Regions from separate parts of the Noviherbaspirillum sp. UKPF54 genome, predicted to be linked through region 3. Evidence: predicted binding sites of a transcription regulator. Region 3 holds the regulator's gene; each other region holds the start of a gene.
What was found. Region 3 encodes FNR, which switches genes on or off when oxygen is low (the NO sensors DNR and NnrR bind a similar motif). Its sites were predicted from a motif close to TTGATNNNNATCAA; they were not measured.
Positions count from the first base shown of each region.

Region 1: the regulator FNR is predicted to act here: its motif matches at 1,929-1,942, upstream of frdA (fumarate reductase (quinol) flavoprotein subunit).
Region 2: the regulator FNR is predicted to act here: its motif matches at 4,150-4,163, upstream of FAY22_RS06740 (universal stress protein).

Region 1 is NZ_CP040128.1:3,050,086-3,056,224, forward strand. Features, by position in the region: gene FAY22_RS14040 (succinate dehydrogenase/fumarate reductase iron-sulfur subunit) at 1-85, opposite strand, end outside; gene frdA (fumarate reductase (quinol) flavoprotein subunit) at 78-1,862, opposite strand; gene FAY22_RS14050 (DUF4148 domain-containing protein) at 2,143-2,421, shown strand; gene FAY22_RS14055 (TIGR03013 family XrtA/PEP-CTERM system glycosyltransferase) at 2,778-4,172, shown strand; gene prsK (XrtA/PEP-CTERM system histidine kinase PrsK) at 4,190-6,139, shown strand, end outside.
Region 2 is NZ_CP040128.1:1,431,438-1,437,576, reverse strand. Features, by position in the region: gene FAY22_RS06760 (polyhydroxyalkanoate depolymerase) at 1-899, opposite strand, end outside; gene FAY22_RS06755 (methyltransferase domain-containing protein) at 1,268-2,002, shown strand; gene FAY22_RS06750 (CapA family protein) at 2,061-3,101, opposite strand; gene FAY22_RS06745 (CBS domain-containing protein) at 3,151-3,600, opposite strand; gene FAY22_RS06740 (universal stress protein) at 3,623-4,087, opposite strand; gene FAY22_RS06735 (CBS domain-containing protein) at 4,353-4,799, shown strand; gene FAY22_RS06730 (hypothetical protein) at 4,855-5,205, opposite strand; gene FAY22_RS06725 (nodulation protein NfeD) at 5,346-6,139, shown strand, end outside.
Region 3 is NZ_CP040128.1:1,833,367-1,839,505, forward strand. Features, by position in the region: gene FAY22_RS08465 (hemerythrin domain-containing protein) at 14-739, opposite strand; gene fnr (fumarate/nitrate reduction transcriptional regulator Fnr) at 1,409-2,089, shown strand; gene FAY22_RS08480 (FixH family protein) at 2,558-3,097, opposite strand; gene ccoG (cytochrome c oxidase accessory protein CcoG) at 3,114-4,508, opposite strand; gene ccoP (cytochrome-c oxidase, cbb3-type subunit III) at 4,654-5,586, opposite strand; gene FAY22_RS08495 (cbb3-type cytochrome c oxidase subunit 3) at 5,579-5,761, opposite strand; gene ccoO (cytochrome-c oxidase, cbb3-type subunit II) at 5,764-6,139, opposite strand, start outside.

The DNA of each region.
Region 1 (6,139 bases), 1.2 Mb from region 3:
TATACGTCTGGAAGAACGGTTCGTTGTCCTGTTCCGGCCGGTAGCGCAATACTTCGATCTCGATGGTTTTTTGCGTGTCATGCATGATTCGCCTCCTGCGCCGCGGCCGCTTCCCCGGCCGCGCCGTACGCGCGAACGCCCGGTTTCGACTTGGTGATCGTCACGTCGCTGTAGCTGATGCCCGGCGCATCCACGCCCGCGTAGGTAGCCAGCGTGTGCTTGAGGAAGTTAGCATCGTCGCGCTCCTCGAAACCATCCAGGCGCTGGTGCGCACCGCGCGACTCCTTGCGGTTCAACGCGGAATATGCCATCGCCTGCGCCACGTCGAGCTGGAAGCCGAGCTCGATCGCCTGCAGCCAGTCGGTATTCCACACGCTCGACTTGTCGTCCACGCGCACGTTGCGGAAGCGCAGCTTGAGCTCGTCGAGCTTGTCGCAAGTCTCCTGCATCTCGCTGCCGATGCGGTAGATGCCGCAGCCGCGTTCCATCGATAGAGCCATTTCCTTGCGCAGCACGGAAATGCGTTCGTTACCGTTTTCACGCTTGACCAGCTCGAGCGCGCGCTGCTGTGACGCCTGCGCCTGCTTGGCCAGCACATCGCAGTTGGAAAACGACACGCTCTTCGCATACCGTGCCGCTTCGTCGCCCGCGACCTTGCCGAACACGCACAGCTCGGCCAGCGAATTGGAGCCGAGGCGGTTCGCGCCATGGATGCCGACGCTCGAGCACTCACCGACCGCATACAGACCAGGCAAGCGCGACGCCGTCCTGCCATTGACCTCAATGCCACCCATCGTGTAATGGATGGCCGGGCGCACCGGGATCGGCTGATGGACCGGATTGATGTTCATGAAGCGTTCGGCCATTTCGCAAATCAGGGGCAAGCGCTCCAGTATGTGTTTCTCGCCAAGATGGCGCAGGTCGAGCAGCACCGCCGAGCCTTGCGGCGTTTCGATGGTGCGCCCCTTGCGGTCCTCGTGCCAGAACGCTTGCGAAAGGCGATCGCGCGGACCCAGCTCCATCGCCTTCTTGCGCGGCCACGGGTCCGGCGGCCCGAGACCGTAATCCTGCAGATAGCGATAGCCGTCCTTGTTGACCAGGATGCCGCCTTCGCCGCGGCACGCCTCGGTAAACAGCAGCCCGGTGCCCGGCATGCAAGTCGGATGGTATTGCACGAACTCCATGTCGCGCAGCGGCACGCCATGACGGTACGCGAGCGCCATGCCGTCGCCGGTCACGATGCCGCCGTTGGTGCTCTGCCGGAACACACGGCCGGCGCCGCCGGTGGCGATGATCACCGACTTGGCCTTGATCAGCACGAAGCGGCTGGTGCCGATTTCGATCGCCAGCACGCCCTGGCAGCGGCCGTCCTCGACGATCAGGTCGCAGCAGAAGAACTCATCGAAGCGCTTGATCGACGGGTACTTGATCGAGGTCTGGAACAGAGTATGCAGCATATGGAAGCCGGTCTTGTCGGCGGCAAACCATGTGCGCTCGATCTTCATGCCGCCGAATGCGCGCACGTTCACATGGCCGTCTTCCTTGCGGCTCCACGGGCAGCCCCAGTGTTCCATCTGGATCATTTCGCGCGCGCAGTTGGCGACGAAGTACTCGACCACGTCCTGCTCGCACAGCCAGTCACCGCCGTGGACAGTGTCGTTGAAGTGATGATCCAGGCTGTCGTGCGACTGCGTTACGGCAGCCGAACCGCCTTCCGCCGCCACCGTGTGGCTGCGCATCGGATAGACCTTGGAGACGAGCGCGACCTTGAGCGCCGGGTCGTGCTCGGCTACCGCAATGGCGGCCCGCAATCCGGCGCCGCCCGCTCCGACGATGGCAACGTCGGCTTCGAAAATTTCCATGGCTGCCTCTTTGACTTTCCATTAAGCAATTAATACCCACTATATGCATGCGGTTATCCAGCGCCAATGACCCAAGTCAAAGTTTCCCGAAGCGTCGTTTTCGTGCCAATTATTTCAAAAACAGAAACGATATCTTTCCGTTTGCCCTGTTTTTTGTCTTCTCTGTGATGAATAGACTGTGCTTCATCGATGAGCCCGCTGTGCTCACCGTCGCAAGGCCCAAGCGGCAAGTCCGGACGCCATGGCCGCGTGCCCCCACCTGATTTTTTGGAGAATGAAAATGAATGCAAAACAATTGATTGCGGCTGTTGCCGTGTTTGTCACCGCCGGTGTCGCCTTTGCGGCCGACGCCTCCGAATATGTCGACTTTAACGGCTTCCAATCGACCAAAACCCGAACCGAAGTCCGTGCTGCGCTTCAACAGGCCCCGGTCGCACAAAACAAGGAATATGTGGAATTCACCAATGTCGCTTCCACCAAGTCGCGCGAAGAAGTGCTCAAGGAAGCTGTCCAGGCGACCCGCAGCCTGCGTACGGAAAATACCTATTTCGGTGGCTGATCACGATGCACGATGCGCCATTACGACGGATGGTAGACATCCAGCTTTTCCACAACCTCGCTCCAAGCGAGGTTTTTTTATTTCAGCGCTCGAAAGCCCATTTCGGCATATAGCAAGAAAAATTGCTATTCAACAAGTTTGATACTCAGCAGACATGGGATGCCAAACTATTACAGGCTGTAACTTCGTTGCGGTTGCTCAACAACTTTAGGGATGTCCGCAGCTAAGTTACGTCATATCAAATTGCCAACCATATAAATGCCCGGACAGCAATACGCGAGACAAACCGGAACCACAGGAGAGAACGCAGGAACGGCCAGTCGTTGATCCTGCCCGTGACTTTGTCGGAGTATCAGATGGTAAAGATCTTCAATCACTATGTTTCCAAGCTGGTCTCCGCCTTACTTCTCATCGAGATCTTTGCGCTGATCGCAGCGATATACGGAGCACATGAAATCCTGTCAGCCTATGGCTATGTGTCGCAAACGCAAGGGAAAAACTTCTTTGCCTCCGCGGCAGCCTTCTCACTGTTCATTGTGTTCAGTATGGCTGCCTTCGGCCTGTATCATCTGGAAGGATTGCCCACCACCGCATTGACCGCCATCCGCCTGATACCGTCCGCCCTGCTTGGTTTTGGCAGTACTGCGCTGTTTCTCGCCCTGATTCCGGAGCTGAATGCCGACATCCGCATTCTCGTACTCGCTGCCGCCGGCGGCACCGTGATCATCCTCGTGCTGAGAACAGTGATCTTTCATACCATCGCGCATCCCATCCTCGAATCACGTCTCATCTTTGTCGGCGAAGGCGCGTTGGCCAAGGAGTGCAGCAATCTTGCCGCAGACAGCAGCTTTTCCAGGAAGTACAGCATCGTTGGTTTCGTCCCCCTGCGCACCGAGGAGTGTCTGGTATCGACTGCCGCGATTCTGCCCTTGGACGAATCCCTGTTCTCGATTGCGAAACGCCATAACGTGGGTGAAATCGTTGTTTCCGCTCAAAACCGGCGTGGCAGTACTTTTCCCTTGCATCAACTACTGGAATGCAAACTCAACGGCATCAAGGTCACCGGCGCGGCGGCATTCTTTGAACGCGAGGCACGCCAGATTCGCGTCGATTCGCTCCATCCGAGCTGGCTGATCTTCGGCGACGGCTTCAACCAAAGTGCGTTCCGCGTCGTTTGCAAACGTGCCTTCGACCTGATGGTCAGCATGCTGATCTTTGCGGCAGCTATGCCAGTCATGCTGCTGACGGCGTTGTGCATCTACTTGGAAGACAAAGGCCCGGTAATCTATCGACAGGAACGGGTCGGCAAGGGCGGCAGAATCTTTTGCGTACTGAAATTCCGCAGCATGCGCATTGATGCCGAAGAAGGCGGTACGCCGCAATGGGCAGCAGCCAACGACACGCGCACGACCCGGATCGGACGCATTATCCGCAAGCTGCGTATCGACGAACTGCCGCAAATTGTCAACGTAATCAAGGGCGAGATGAGCTTTGTCGGTCCCCGCCCGGAACGTCCCTACTTCGTTCAGCAACTCACCGAGAAAGTCCCGTATTACAACCTGCGCCACAGCATCAAGCCTGGCATCACCGGCTTTGCCCAGGTGCGCTATCAGTATGGTTCCTCGATCGAAGACGCAATCCAGAAACTGCAGTACGACCTGTACTACGTCAAGAACAACGGGCTCTTTCTCGATTTGCTGGTTCTGGTGGAAACCCTGCAGGTCGTTCTCTTTGCCAAGGGAAGCCGCTAATGCCAGGAACGACGTAGATGTTGCCGATCATTGCCGCCGGCAGCTATTTCTCTGCCGCAGTCGCGTTTCTTTTTCTCTCCATCCTCCTGCTGACAAGCTGGCGCGGGCGTGTGCACCGCATGGCACTGACTGTCGCCGCCATCATGACGTCGTTATGGGCTGTCGCAGCTGGATTCCTCGCACTGCGAGGCTCGTCGCTCTCACTGCTCACAGATGTACTGGAAATCGTGCGCAATGCAGCCTGGACGCTATTTCTGCTGTCAGTGCTTGGCCAACTGCGCAAGAAGAGGGCCGGGCCCGGCGTCGCCTTTCCGCTGAGCGGGCTGGCCGCCTTTTACCTGCTCGCGCTTGCCGCAACGGTCAGCCTCTATGTGGCATCCTGGTTTTCGCAGTGGGTCAGCAGCTTCACGATGACGATTGCCGGCCGCCTCGGGATGGCGGTACTAAGCATGCTCCTAGTGGAACAGCTGTATCGCAATACCGTGCCGGAAGCGCGCTGGGCGATCAAATTTGCCTGTCTGGGAATGGGTGGCCTGTTCGCCTACGACATGTATCTGTATAGCGATGCGATGCTGTTTCGCCATGTCAGTGCAGAAATCTGGTCCGCGCGCGGCCTTGCCAACGCGCTGACTGTACCACTGATCGCGGTATCCGCCGCCCGCAATCCGTCCTGGTCGACCGGCATCGCGGTGTCACGCACGGTTTTGTTCCACTCGGCGGCAGTGCTTGGCTCCGCCGCCTACCTTCTGGCAATGGCGGCCGCGGGCTATTACCTGCGACTGTTCGGCGGTGAATGGGGCACGGTAATGCAGGTCGTGTTCCTGTTCGGTGCCGGCATCCTGCTGTTTGTCGTGCTGTTCTCGGGATCGATGCGATCCTGGCTCAAGGTCTTCATCAGTAAGCATTTCTATAGCTATCGCTACGACTACCGGGAAGAGTGGATGCGATTTACGCGCACCCTGTCGGATGCCGGCGCCGGCCTCAACGAACGAACCGTGCAGGCAATCGCGCAGCTGATGGAAAGCCCAGGCGGCATCCTCTTCATCCGGCGGGACGACACGGCCTGTCATGAAGCGGCCACCTACTGGAACATGCCGTCGGCACAGCCTGCCGAGCCCTTGCACGGGCCATTCAGCCAGTATCTGGAGCAACAACAGTGGGTCATTGATTTACAGGAAGCAATGGCAAAGCCGGAAAAATACGAGGGACTGATCTTGCCCGCCTGGTTGTGCACCCTGCCCAATGCCTGGCTGGTTGTTCCCTTGCTGCTGGGGCGTCAGCTGTTCGGCTTCATCGTCCTTGCCGCGGCCCGTAGCAAGGTGAAACTGAACTGGGAAGCGACTGACCTCCTCAAGATCGCCGGCATGCAGGCAGCCAGCTATCTCGCGCAGCGCGAGTCGGCCAACGCGCTCATGGTGGCACGGCAGTTCGAGTCATACACGCGCATGTCGACCTTCATCGTACACGACCTGAAAAACCTAATTTCGCAGCTGTCGCTCCTGTTGTCCAACGCGGAAAGACATAAGGGTAATCAGGAATTTCTGGAGGACATGCTCGAAACCATCGGCTTTTCGGTGCAAAAAATGACGCTGCTGCTGCAAAAGCTCGGCCGCGGATCGTCCCAGGACTGCCCTTCTCCTGTACTGCTTCCGGAACTGCTGCGGCTGGCGGTCAGCCTGAAGTCCTGCACGGAACCAAAGCCGACACTACAGATCGACGATGCGGAACTGGTCGTGCTGGCCGATCATGCCCGCCTGGAACGCGTCCTCGGCCATATGATTCAGAACGCGATCGAAGCCACGCCGCGGCATGGGTCGGTTGCGGTAAGCGCACGTAGGTCGGGAGACAACGTGATCATCGAAATCAGGGATTCCGGTCATGGCATGACGCCGGAGTTCATTCGCGAACGCCTGTTCAAACCTTTCGAATCGACCAAGTCGGCGGGCATGGGCATTGGCGCCTACGAG
Region 2 (6,139 bases), 400 kb from region 3:
TCGGCAGTCATGTCGAGCACGGCGTTGTACTCGTCGTAGAACTTCAGGTGCGCGTCGGCCGGATGCCCGTGGGAACGGTCCTCGTAGAAGTCGAGATAGCTCTGCATGTGCTTTTCCGGGTGCATTGCGATGAAGCCGGCATGCTGCAGGAAGCCCGGATACACCCTGCGCCCGGCGCCCGGATAATTGCACGGCACCACGTCGATCACGGTGCTTTCAAACCAGCTATACGGCTTTTCGGTCGCCACCCGGTTCACTTCGGTGGGCGAAATGCGCCCGTCGATCGGCCCGCCCATCAGGATCATCGAACGCGGCAGCACATCCGCCGCGCTCGCCAATAGCGACACCGCACCCAAGACCGGGACGGTCGGTTGGCAGATCGCCATGACGTGCACCTGCGGTCCCAGAAGCCGGATGAAATCCTGCACGTAGTGCACATAGTCGTGCAGATGAAACAGGCCGTCCGACAGCGGCACCATGCGCGCGTCAAGCCAATCCGTGACGTATACGTCGTGTTCGCACAGCAGCGCACGCACCGTGTCGCGCAGCAGTGTCGCGTGATGCCCGGACAGCGGCGCGACCAGCAACACCGTCGGCTGGCGGCCGACGTCAGTCTGCTTTTCGAAATGCAGGAGACGGCAGAACGGCTTGCTGCTGACAACGGATTCCCTGATGTTGACCTCGCGTTCGCCAACGATCACGGAATCAATGCCGAAGCTTGGCTTGTTATAGTCCTTGCCGATGCGGTAAAGCAGCTCGCATCCCGCCGCGACGTTCTGTGAAAACGGCGTATAGGCAAGAGGGGAAACGGAACTGCTGAACAGATGGGCCGCCGCCTCCGCCCATTGCGTCAGTGGGCTTAGCGCGACATGTTGAAGTTCATGGATTTGGTACAGCATCTGATTCCCTTGAATGAATTCCTGATTCGGTTGCAAGGCTTCTCGCTCTTGCCCGGAATGCCGCCAGCTCTCGGCGGCATTCCAATCATTCTGGAATGCAACATCCGTACCATTTATTGTAGAACGGAATTAATTTACTCCAAGCGAGGCACCAGCAAGGGAAGACACCCTGTACAAGGGTCCAAACACGCGGCCGCTTTCCTGAAGTTGCCATATAGATTTCCCAGAATCGGGAGTGCGACAGTCTCCGGCAACGGCAGCCAGCTTCCTTGTGCTTTCACAAACCCGCCTGCGTCGCTTGGGCCGAATAATATGCGGCTGCCCTCTGCACTTCGCTGCCTGTTCCCTTCCCGCTTCAGGAGAATCAATTGAAAAACACCGTCAATGCGGATTACGGCGCCGTTTCCGGCGGCGGATTGATCGAGCGGTTGCTGTCGTCCCAGCGCCGCCGTCTGGTCGACGCATTCACGACGTTCCGTCAGGGCGATGACGACACCGTTTTGAACGTCAGGCTGATGCCGACGCCATTGTCCGACAGCACGAACGTCCTCGAACAGTGGGGCGCATCGCAGGATATGCTGCGCATAACGTCCTGCGAAATCGCGCCGCCGAACTATCCAGCCCGCCCCCGCGCCAAGGGGCACCGGCGCGACGCGGACGGCCTGCCGCTGCCTTTTGCGGACGGAGAGTTCGACTGGGTATTCTGCAATGAAGTGATCGAACGGGTAGGCGGTTTCGAGCGCCAGTATGCGCTGCTGAAGGAACTGGCGCGCGTGGCGCGGCGCGGGGTGTTCGTCACCGCCGCCAACCGCAGGCATCCGCTGGAGTTCAATTCGGGCCTGCCGCTGCTGCACTGGCTGCCCGAGCGATGGTGGCGCCGCTCGCTCAAGCTGCTCGGAAAGAGCGACCGAGCCTCCGAACCGGAGCTACACCTGCTCGATGGCCCCGCACTTTACAAGCTTGCCAGCTTGTTGCCAGGAAAACCGAACCACGATGTGGGCCACAAGCGCGTGTTCGGCATCAAGGCGCATTTCTTCCTGATGATAGAAAAGACGCCCCCCAACGAAACAGCAGCGAAGAAATCCGGCTCGGCGCCGAGCTGATCAAGGAAACCCGTATTTCCGTCGACCGGGCTGTGACGCCCCCGCCCGGCTGCGCGCATCACGATCGGGAATGGGAGGCGCCCTCATTTACTCCCTCGATCAGTATCCTGCCGTCGCTCTGCCGCACCGGCGTCCCGAATTCCGCGCACAGTGCAGTGACCTGATCGGCAATGTATCGTTCGCTATCCCCGGTGGCAAGACGCGCCTGGCAACGTGCGATCAGCACGGGATACAGGGCAATGCGGTGCAATGCTCTCTTCTCCAGTTCCAGTTCGAACAGCAATTGATGGTCGTTCCTGAACGCGGGATCGACATGGTAATCGTCAACCAGGTCGCCGGCCGCATACAGGATCGGGCAGCCGCGATAGAGTTCGACTCCGTGAAATACATGGGCGCTGTGGCCGAACAGAATTTTCCAACCCATATCGATGGCAGCGTGAGCGATACGGCGAAATCGCGCCGTCGGCCGCCTTACCATGTTCGGTCCCCAGTGCAGGGACAGGATGGGCCAGTCGACCGCGGCGCGCAGCAGCGGCGCGAGTGACTCCCGCAGCACGCGCAGCGCTGCAGCTTCGTCATCGAGATCGAGATAGGCGATGCCGGGCCGGCCGTCATACGCTGCAAAATCCGGCTGGTGGTCGCAAAAGGCAGCCATGCCGAACCGAGTTCCGCCGCAGTCGACAATCGCGGCCGAACGCGCCTGTGCCAAGTCCGGGCCAGCCCCGGCCAGCGCAATGCCAAGCTCGCCCAGGAGCCGCAGCGTGTCGCGCAGCCCCTGTTCGCCGTAATCGAGCACATGATTGTTGGCCAGGCTGACCAGCCCGATGCCGGCATCGGACAACACCACGGCGGCCAGCGGCGGCGCGCCGAAATAATAGGCCTTGGGCAAGCCCGGCCATCGCTCCAGCGATGCCGTGAGCGCGCATTCGAGATTGACGATGGCAAGGTCCGACGCACGCATAAGCGGCGCGATCGGTCCCAGCGGATAGCCAGGGCCGTAGCGCAGGATGCTTTCCTTCACATTTCGCCCCAGCATGACATCGCCGCCAAACATCACCCGGACGGGACGTACCTGCCTGGCGCTTGCCTCCTGTTTCATTGCCGCCCGCCTGATCGCCGGCTTTCCATGCGCTCGCCGGCCAAGCGCCTCACCTTCTGAGCCGGCCCTCGCGTATCGGTTGCTCCGTGATGGCAGCCGTCATCATCGACAGTTCGACCGCCAGCAGCCGGACGATGTCATCGGCGGTGACGATGCCATACAACGCGCCATCGGCGGTTACCACCGGCAGGCGGCGGATCTTGTTGTTGCGCATCAGGCGCAGGGTTTCGACGAAACCGTCGTCCTTCTGCACCGACACCACCGGAGAACTCATCAGGTCGCCCGCAGTAAATACTTCCGTATCAACCTGCAGCGCAACCGTTTCGATCACGATGTCGCGGTCGGTGACGATCCCGACCGGAATCCGCTTGTCATCCTGAAACTCTACGACGACGACGTCGCCGACATGATGCTTGCGCATCAGTTCCGCCACCTGAGGGATGGAGGCATCGGCGTCACAGCAGACGACGCCGATGTTGCAGCATTCCATGATTGGCATGGCAACTCTCCTCGGAACCATCTTACGTTCTGCCGTCCGCAGCCGGCTTGTGCACCAGGACCGGCACCTTGCTGTGCACCAGCACCCTGATCGTTTCGCTTCCCAGCAATTGCGCCGCATCGCCCTTCCAGCCGTGCGAAGCCATGATGATGAGGTCGCAGCCGCTGCGTTCGGCGGTGTCGACGATGCCCAGGTAGGGTTCCGGCGCCCGCACCAGCTTGCAGGTGCACGGCACTTCTTCGGCCAGCGCACTGTTGGACACGAAAGACAGGTATTCATCCGCAAATTTTTCGAACAGCGCCGCCCTGCGTTCGGCGTAATGCGGATCGTGGTGCAGCCATGCTTCCAGCTGGTTCTGGCGCGGCACGGTGACGACATAGACGCCGATCACGGTCGCGCCGATATTCTTTGCAAGGAGCACGCCGCTGGCGACAGCCTGTTCCGACAGCTCGGAACCGTCGGTCGGCAAAAGAATGTGCTTGTACATGATGCGCCCGAATCGTTTCGCATGACAGGCGATTCAGATTAGGCGCGATCACCGCACAGGCTTTGAGATGAGTCAATCCATGCCGCCATGCCGGGCGCGATGACCGCGCGCGGGAGTGCTCTTTACAATCGGCGGTAACTCTTACCGCGTTGCCCGGCGCGGGCGTGGTCCCTCTCCCGGCTGCCAAGGAGTTTGGCACGCCGATTGCTGCTCCTGCGGGTTCGCCAGTCCGAACAACCTCTATCCAAACGAAAGGAGAATCATCATGCGAGTAGCTGAAGCGATGACACGCGACGTGCGCATTGCCAACCCCGACGAGAGTATTGTCGAGGCGGCAAAAATGATGGCCGATTGCGATTGCGGCGTGCTGCCGGTGGGCGAGAACGACCGGCTGGTGGGCATGATTACCGATCGAGACATCGTCGTGCGCGCGCTGGCCCAAGGCAAAACCGGCGATACCCGGATCCGGGATGTCATGAGCTCGGATGTGAAATATTGTCTTGAGGAAGACGATGTGGATGACGTCGCGCGCAACATGAGCGACCTGCAGATCCGGCGCCTGCCCGTCCTCGACAAGAACAAGCGCCTGACCGGTATCGTGTCGCTCGGCGACATCGCCTCGAGCGACCAGGCGCAGTCGGCAGCACAGGCGCTGCATGGCATCTCGGAGCAGTCGACGCAACATTCCAGCAGCGGCCACAAGCTGCATTAAGGCCATCGCACCGGATTTCCCCGTTCCGCCGGGGGAGTCCGGTCCGGCTAATGCACTAGTGCACCAGGCGCCGATCCAGCTTTTGCAGCAGCGTCTTCCGGTTCTTGTGCTTCACCTCGTAGGCGCGGATCTTCCTGATTTCGGCGTTCGACAAGCCGTCCAGCCGGGCTTCGACCTGGCCGATCGTCAGTGTCTGGTAATCCTCCAGCGGCAAGCCGCGGTCGGGCGATCTTCCCTGCCTGTCCTTCTCCCGTTCGGCCCGCGTTTCTCCATACTGCGAGCGCTGCTTGTTGACAATGCGGGCGGCGACTTCTTCCTCCCGCCCCCGATAGCGTCCTTCCTTTTTGAAACGCTGTTCCAGTTCCTTGAATTCTCCCTCCCGCTTCGGGCTGGCTCCCGCTGGCATGGCATTCCTCCTGTTCAATCCGTTGCAACAGACGTTCAAGCAGCATTTTCCGTGCCGCCGGGTTCCATATCTGATATGTCGCAACAGTGCACGCTTCCGGACGATGACAATGTGTTCACGCATCGGAAAGGCGCATACAGATGATCCGCTTCTTCCTCCTTCATGGCGTGTTCGCGACGCTGCTGTCTGCGTGTTGGCCGGCGGCGTCGGCCCCCGCTGCGCCTGTCGTGGCGCCGGTGGCGGCGCTGACGTCGGAAGGCGCGATCGGGCCGGCTGCCGCCGACTACATCAGCCGCGGGCTGGCCCATGCCGCGCGCGACGGCGCCCAGCTCGTGATCCTCAGGATCGACACGCCCGGCGGGCTCGATACCTCGATGCGGACCATCATCAAGGCGATCCTGGGCTCGCCCGTGCCGGTAGCCACCTATGTCGCCCCGAGCGGCGCGCGCGCCGCCAGCGCCGGAACCTATATCCTGTACGCCAGCCATATCGCCGCCATGGCGCCCGGCACCAACCTCGGCGCCGCCACGCCAGTCCGGCTCGGCGGCGGCCCGGAGCCGGAAGAGCCGCAAGGCGGACCTGCGCCATCCGGGCCTGACAAGAAAGCGGACAAGCCGCCGGCTCAGGCCATGACGCGCAAGCAAGTCAACGATGCCGCAGCCTATATCCGCGGCCTGGCACAACTGCGCGGGCGCAACATGGAATGGGCGGAGCAGGCGGTGCGCGAAGCGGTCAGCCTGTCGGCGCAGGATGCACTGCGCCTGCATGTGGTCGATTATGTGGCAACCGACCCGCGCGATCTGATGCGCCAGGCGCATGGACGCAAGTTCGCCCTGCCGGACCGAACCGTCACGCTCGACACGGCGCAGGCACCGCTCATCGACTATCTCCCCGACTGGCGCGTCAGGCTGCTGGCGGCGATCACCGATCCCAG
Region 3 (6,139 bases):
AGAGTGTTATTAACTAAGCCGCCATCCGGTCCTCGATTCCCAGCGCATCTGCCAGCTTGCTCCAGTCGCGCTTGCTCAAGTTCTCACGCGCCACATCCAGCAGCGCGTCGAACGCCGGCGGCGGGACGTGACGGCGGATGAGCGCCAGTTTTTCCGCGCGCTCGCGAGCGCTCAGAGCTGGAATCATCCAGCGCATGGTGGCAAGGGACTCGTCCGGCGGGATCGAGGCGACTAGCGCCTGCTCGATGCCGATGATTTCCTCATCGCTGTGCGTTGCCCACAATACCGCGTTGTTCCCAGTTTCCTCGATATGCATGTGGGCCAGGTTGTCCGCGATGAACAGGCCGAGTTCACGATACAAGTCAGCGATCGCGCCGGAACGCACCTCGTCCTGCGCCCCCTCGACCGCGCTCGCCAGGGTGGAGAGCCTCTCCAGCGCCGATTCATGATGCACGTGCTCCGACGAGATCGTGCACGCCGAACCGGGCTGGCGCGCTTCCATCGCGGTATGGATGAACTGGTTTTCATGCTGCAAATGCCTGCCGCAGAAAACAATCAATGCGCGGACCTGCCCCAGGACGCAGGCCACTTCCCCACCGTCGGAGCCATCCATGGCGCCGACCGCTTGAAGCGTATCGCTCATGAAAAGGCGCAAGGCCTTGTGAATGTGGGCATAAATATCGAAACGCTGAACAACACCTGTGGCGTGCGACTGGGAAGGGGAAATGGCCTGTTCCATGAAGGTCTCCGATCGTTTGGCGGTTGCAAAAGAAGTTCAATTGACGACAGGCCTAGATTACGGACTTATCCGGACCCGTTTTCTTAAAACTTCATTCAATAAACCTTAAAAAAACCTTAAGTTCGGAAGCACGCCTTGTGGCCGTCGCGCGCCAAAGACCATACCGATCACAAGTGATATTTCAACCACACGACCTACGAGAGGAGCGGTAAAATATTGCGATGCGTCAAAAGAGACTGATAAGCTTCGTCCTTCCCGGGCTCGACCTGATCCGGGATCGCGTCGGCTCGCTCGGCGTTGACTTCCCGATTTTGGGAACAAAAGGAGCGTCGAACGCTGCTCCTGTTTTTGACAGTTGTAGCAGCAACGAACATCCATTGCGGCCGCATTCTGGCTTGGCGCCTTGATGTTCAGGGTTCACCGCATGATTTGCCTTGGTATGGCACCGGTTAATCCACGATTTTGCTTGCTTGGTACGGGATTTGCATTAGGATTCTTGACCTGGCTCAATTTTGACCCGAACCCCAAAACGCCTAAAAACCTACAGCGAGCGCGAACATGATTCTGCATAGAATGAATTCTGCCGATATGACTCATCCCGCCTATTCTTCCAATGCATCGGGTGCCGCGAGCGCGCAAGACTTGCGAGCACGCTGTTCCGCCTGTGGCATGCACCAGCTCTGCCTCCCTACGGGGCTCGGCTCGACCGAAATGGACAAGCTGGAAAAGATCATTGGGCGCCGTCGCCGCATCCCGCGCGATGGCCACCTGTATCGCGTCGGCGACCCCTTTACCAACCTGTACGCGATCCGCCTCGGCCATTTCAAGACACACCAAATCAATCCCAGCGGCGACCAGCAGATCACCGGCTTTCAGATGGCCGGGGAACTGTTAGGAATGGATGCCATCAGCACCGATCGTCACCACTGCAACGCCGTGGCGCTGGAAGACAGCGAGGTGTGCGAGATCCCGTTCGCGCGGCTGGAAAGCCTGTTTGCCGAAATTCCGACGCTGCTGCATCACTTTCACCGGATGATGAGCCAGGAAATTACGCGTGAACAAAGCGTCATGCTTTTGCTGGGCAACATGCGGGCGGAACAACGCTTCGCCGCCTTCCTCAGCAATCTGTCATCACGTTATTCCGCACGCGGCTATTCTTCCACCAGCTTCCAGTTGCGCATGACACGCGAGGAAATCGGCAATTATCTCGGCCTGACCATCGAAAGCATCAGCCGATTGTTATCTAAATTCAAGAAGCGCGGCTGGATCAAGGTCAGCAACCGTGAACTGGAACTGCTCGAACCGAACACGCTAAAGGCAGTCGCCGCCGGCACCCTGAGCTGCGCATGATGCGCTTGGGCCTGCGGACAACGCTTAGAGATAAAAAAACCGGGCGCAAGGCCCGGTTTTTTTAGAAACATCAGAAGGGTGGTCGGCGTTCACTCGGCACACCGACCAGATAACAAGTCAGCATGCTGGCCAGTGCACAAAACATCCAGAAACAGAAAAATCCTACGGTATACGCTGCCATCGGACTTACGTCTAGATGAACTCCGAGCATTCCCAGGTCACGCGGATCAAATAGCGAAAAGAAAAAACCTTCCGCGACAATCGCGACCAAAAAAGACGGCCACAAGACGACCATCATCAACCGCGCCATCAAACCACCCTCCTTTCGGCTTCGTCTTTATAAAACGCCATATCAGACTGGCATTCTCGCGTCTCTTTTCTCATTATTGAGAATCGATTTTGATAATCGAGAACGCTCCCTGATACGATATTCGATTTCAAGCCGATCTGCACGCGGCGCGCCAATCCTCATCCTTCGGCGGGCGCGAGGTCAGGCGACAACACGACATCATGCTGTTTTGGCCATGTCCAGACGCCGGTCAGGCGCCAGTCGCGCGCCTGATCTTCCACCTGCACTTGCCAGTTCGCCTGCTCGAGGAAAGCCAAGTCGATCGAGAAATTCCCATTACTATCCGGCCACGCCTCGCGCACGATGTCTTTTTCCGGCAGGGTCGAATGCACCAGGCGGATGGATATCTTGCCGGTCACCGGACGCTGCGGGCTGTCGATATGGCCGATCAGTTTGCCGGCCGCCGGATCGAAGCGCACATTCAATTTCAAGTGCAAATTCGCCGCTACACGGTCGCGCCGCAAGTCTTGGTTGATCGCCTTGCCCTGCTTGTAGTAGTCGTCTACCACCAGGGCATCCGGGCGACTTACCGCGAGCCAGGCGGTGAAGCAGCCTGCCACGACCACCAGGAACGGACCCAGCATCAGAAACCACGGCCAGCGGTTCGCATACCAGGGCGAACCATCGTCCGTCTTCAAACTCGGATCAGCGCTTTGCATCACAATCTCCTTGCATTTAACGCGGTACGAAAAATACCGCCTTTTCCTTCACTTCGACATCCGAACCGTCGGTCGACTCGACTTCGAACATGATCTTGTTCGAACCGGGTTGCCCCTTGCCGTGGGCGATCCGCACGCGCACCGGTACGGCCCGCGAACCGGTCGCGGGCAACGCCACTTCTTCCGCGCCCGCCAGAGCGATGGTCTCGATGCCGGAAACCTTGATCTTATACTTGTGCGGGAATTCGTCAGTGTTCATGATCTGCAGGCGATACACGTTCTCGATCATGCCGTCCTCCACCTCACGCCCCATCGCACCACGGTCGCGGATCACGTCCAGTTTGAGCGGCGTGCGTGTGAGCAGCGAACCCAGGAAGCCTGCCACGATCAGCACCAGGATGCCCGTATAGATGAGCACGCGCGGGCGCATCGTGCGCTGCCGGATCTGCTGCGGGGTGAAATGGTTTTTTAATGCGTTTTCGGTGGTATAGCGGATCAGCCCACGCGGCGAGCCGACCTTGTCCATTACCGAGTCGCAGGCGTCGACGCAGGCGGCGCAGCCGATGCAGTCGTACTGCAGGCCGTTGCGGATATCGATGCCGGTCGGACATACCTGCACGCACATCGAACAGTCGATGCAGTCGCCCAGGTTCGACTTGGCAGCCGACTTGCTGCGCGCGCCGCGCGGATCGCCGCGTTCCTTGTCATAGGTGACGGTGAGCGTGTCCTTGTCGAACATCGAGCTCTGGAAGCGCGCATACGGGCACATGTATTTGCATACCTGCTCGCGCATCCAGCCGGCATTGCCATAGGTGGCAAAGCCGTAAAACAAAACCCAGAACCATTCCCACGGGCCGAGGCCGAGGGTTTTCACTTCGCCCAGCAGTTCGTGCATAGGGGTGAAATAGCCGACGAAGGTAAAGCCGGTCCATAGCGCGATGGCGCCCCAGATCAGGTGCTTCGCCGATTTCTTGGCGACCTTTTCGGCCGTCCATGGCTGCTTGTCCAGCCGCATGCGAGCGCTGCGCGTCCCCTCGATCTTGCGCTCGACCCACATGAAGATTTCGGTATATACGGTCTGCGGACAGGAGAACCCGCACCATAGCCGTCCGGCGACGGCGGTAAACAGAAAGAGCGCATACGCGCAAATGATCAGCAGCAGCGCCAGATAGATGAAATCCTGCGGCCACAACACCACGCCGAAGATATAGAACTTACGCGCGCCAAGGTCGAACAGCACTGCCTGCCGACCGTTCCAGGAAAGCCACGGGAATCCATAGAACACCAGCTGGGTCAGCCATACGCAAATCCAGCGCCAATTGGCATACCAGCCCTTGACCTCGCGCGGATAGATTTCCTCGCGAGCGGCGTACATCTTGATCACCGATACCTTTGGAGCAGCGTCACTCATTACAGACTCACAACGATTGATTTTTTCGGGCTTCATACTAAGCGATTGAGCAGCCGGGACCGCGCTGCGGCGCATATCGTATCACTTACGAACGCACCTCGTGACGCGGTCAACGGCTGCTCTCTCTTTCTACTGCTAGGCGCCCTTACTTCTGCGCGACAGCGCCAGTGTCGTTGGACAGACTCCAGACATAAGCCGCCAGCAGATGGACCTTCGCTTCGCCCAAGAAGTCCTTGAACGCGGGCATGGTGTTGTCGCGGCCCTTGCGAATGGTCTCCATGATGGTGTCAGCGCTGCCGCCATACAACCAGATCTTGTCGGTCAGGTTGGCAGAACCGAGGGCCTGGTTGCCCTTGCCGTCAGCGCCGTGGCAGGCTGCGCAGGCGCCGAACTTCTCCTTGCCGAAGGCTGCCTTGATCGGATCATGCGCGGAACCGGACAGGCTCAGCACGTAGTGCGCGACATTCTCGACTTCCTTGTCGCCGCCGATCGCCGCCGCCATCGACGGCATCATGCCGTGACGACCGTTCATGATGGTGGTCTTGATCACGTCCGGCTCGCCGCCGTGGAGCCAGTCCTTGTCGGTGAGGTTCGGGAAGCCCTTGTTGCCGCGTGCATCGGAGCCGTGGCACTGTGCGCAGTAGGTCAGGAACAGGCGTTCGCCGATGGCATGCGCCTGCGGATCGGCGGCCACCGCCTTCAGGTCCTGCTGCTGGTACTTTGCGAAGATTGGGCCGAATTCGGCGTCCGCCTTCTTCAGCTCTTCCTCGTAAGCGCCGGTCGACTTCCAGCCCAGCTTGCCGGCGTACGTGCCCAGGCCCGGATACAGGAACAGGTAGGCAAGCGCAAACACGATGGTGATATAGAACAGCCACATCCACCAGCGCGGCATCGGGGTGTCCAGCTCCTGCAGGTTTTCATCCCAGCTATGGCCGGTGGTTTGCGTCACCTTGCCGTCCGGCCCCACCTCGACCTTGGCCTTGGATTGCGCCCAAAGCAAGATCGCGCAGCCGGCGATACCCAGCAGGGTCAGGAGCGCAATGTAGACGCTCCAAAAGCTATTTGTAAAATCAGACATGTTGTTTCTCCGCAGCTTGCGTATCGAATTCGTCGGCGAATGGCAGGTTGGCTGCCACTTCGAAGTCTGCGCGGCGACGCGCACTGTAGGCCCACAGGATGATCCCGATGAAGGTCAGGAAGCTCACCACCGTAAACAGGATGCGCGTATCCATGATCATTTGTTCGAATGTCATGATTACCTCGCCTTGATGAGGGTTCCCATGCCTTGCAGGTAGGCGACCAGCGCATCCTGCTCGGTCTTGTCGGCCAGAGCCTTCGGCGCTTCGGCAATCTCCTGGTCGGTATACGGCACGCCCAACCTCTTGAGAGCGCGCATCTTCGGACCGATATCTTCCGGATCCAACTTGGTCTTGGCCAGCCACGGATAGCCCGGCATGTTCGACTCGGGAACCACGTCGCGCGGATTGTTCAGGTGGGTGCGGTGCCACTCGTCGCTGTAGCGGCCGCCGACGCGCGCCAGGTCCGGACCGGTACGCTTGGAGCCCCACTGGAACGGGTGGTCATAAACGAACTCGCCGGCCACCGAGTAGTGGCCATAGCGCTCGGTCTCG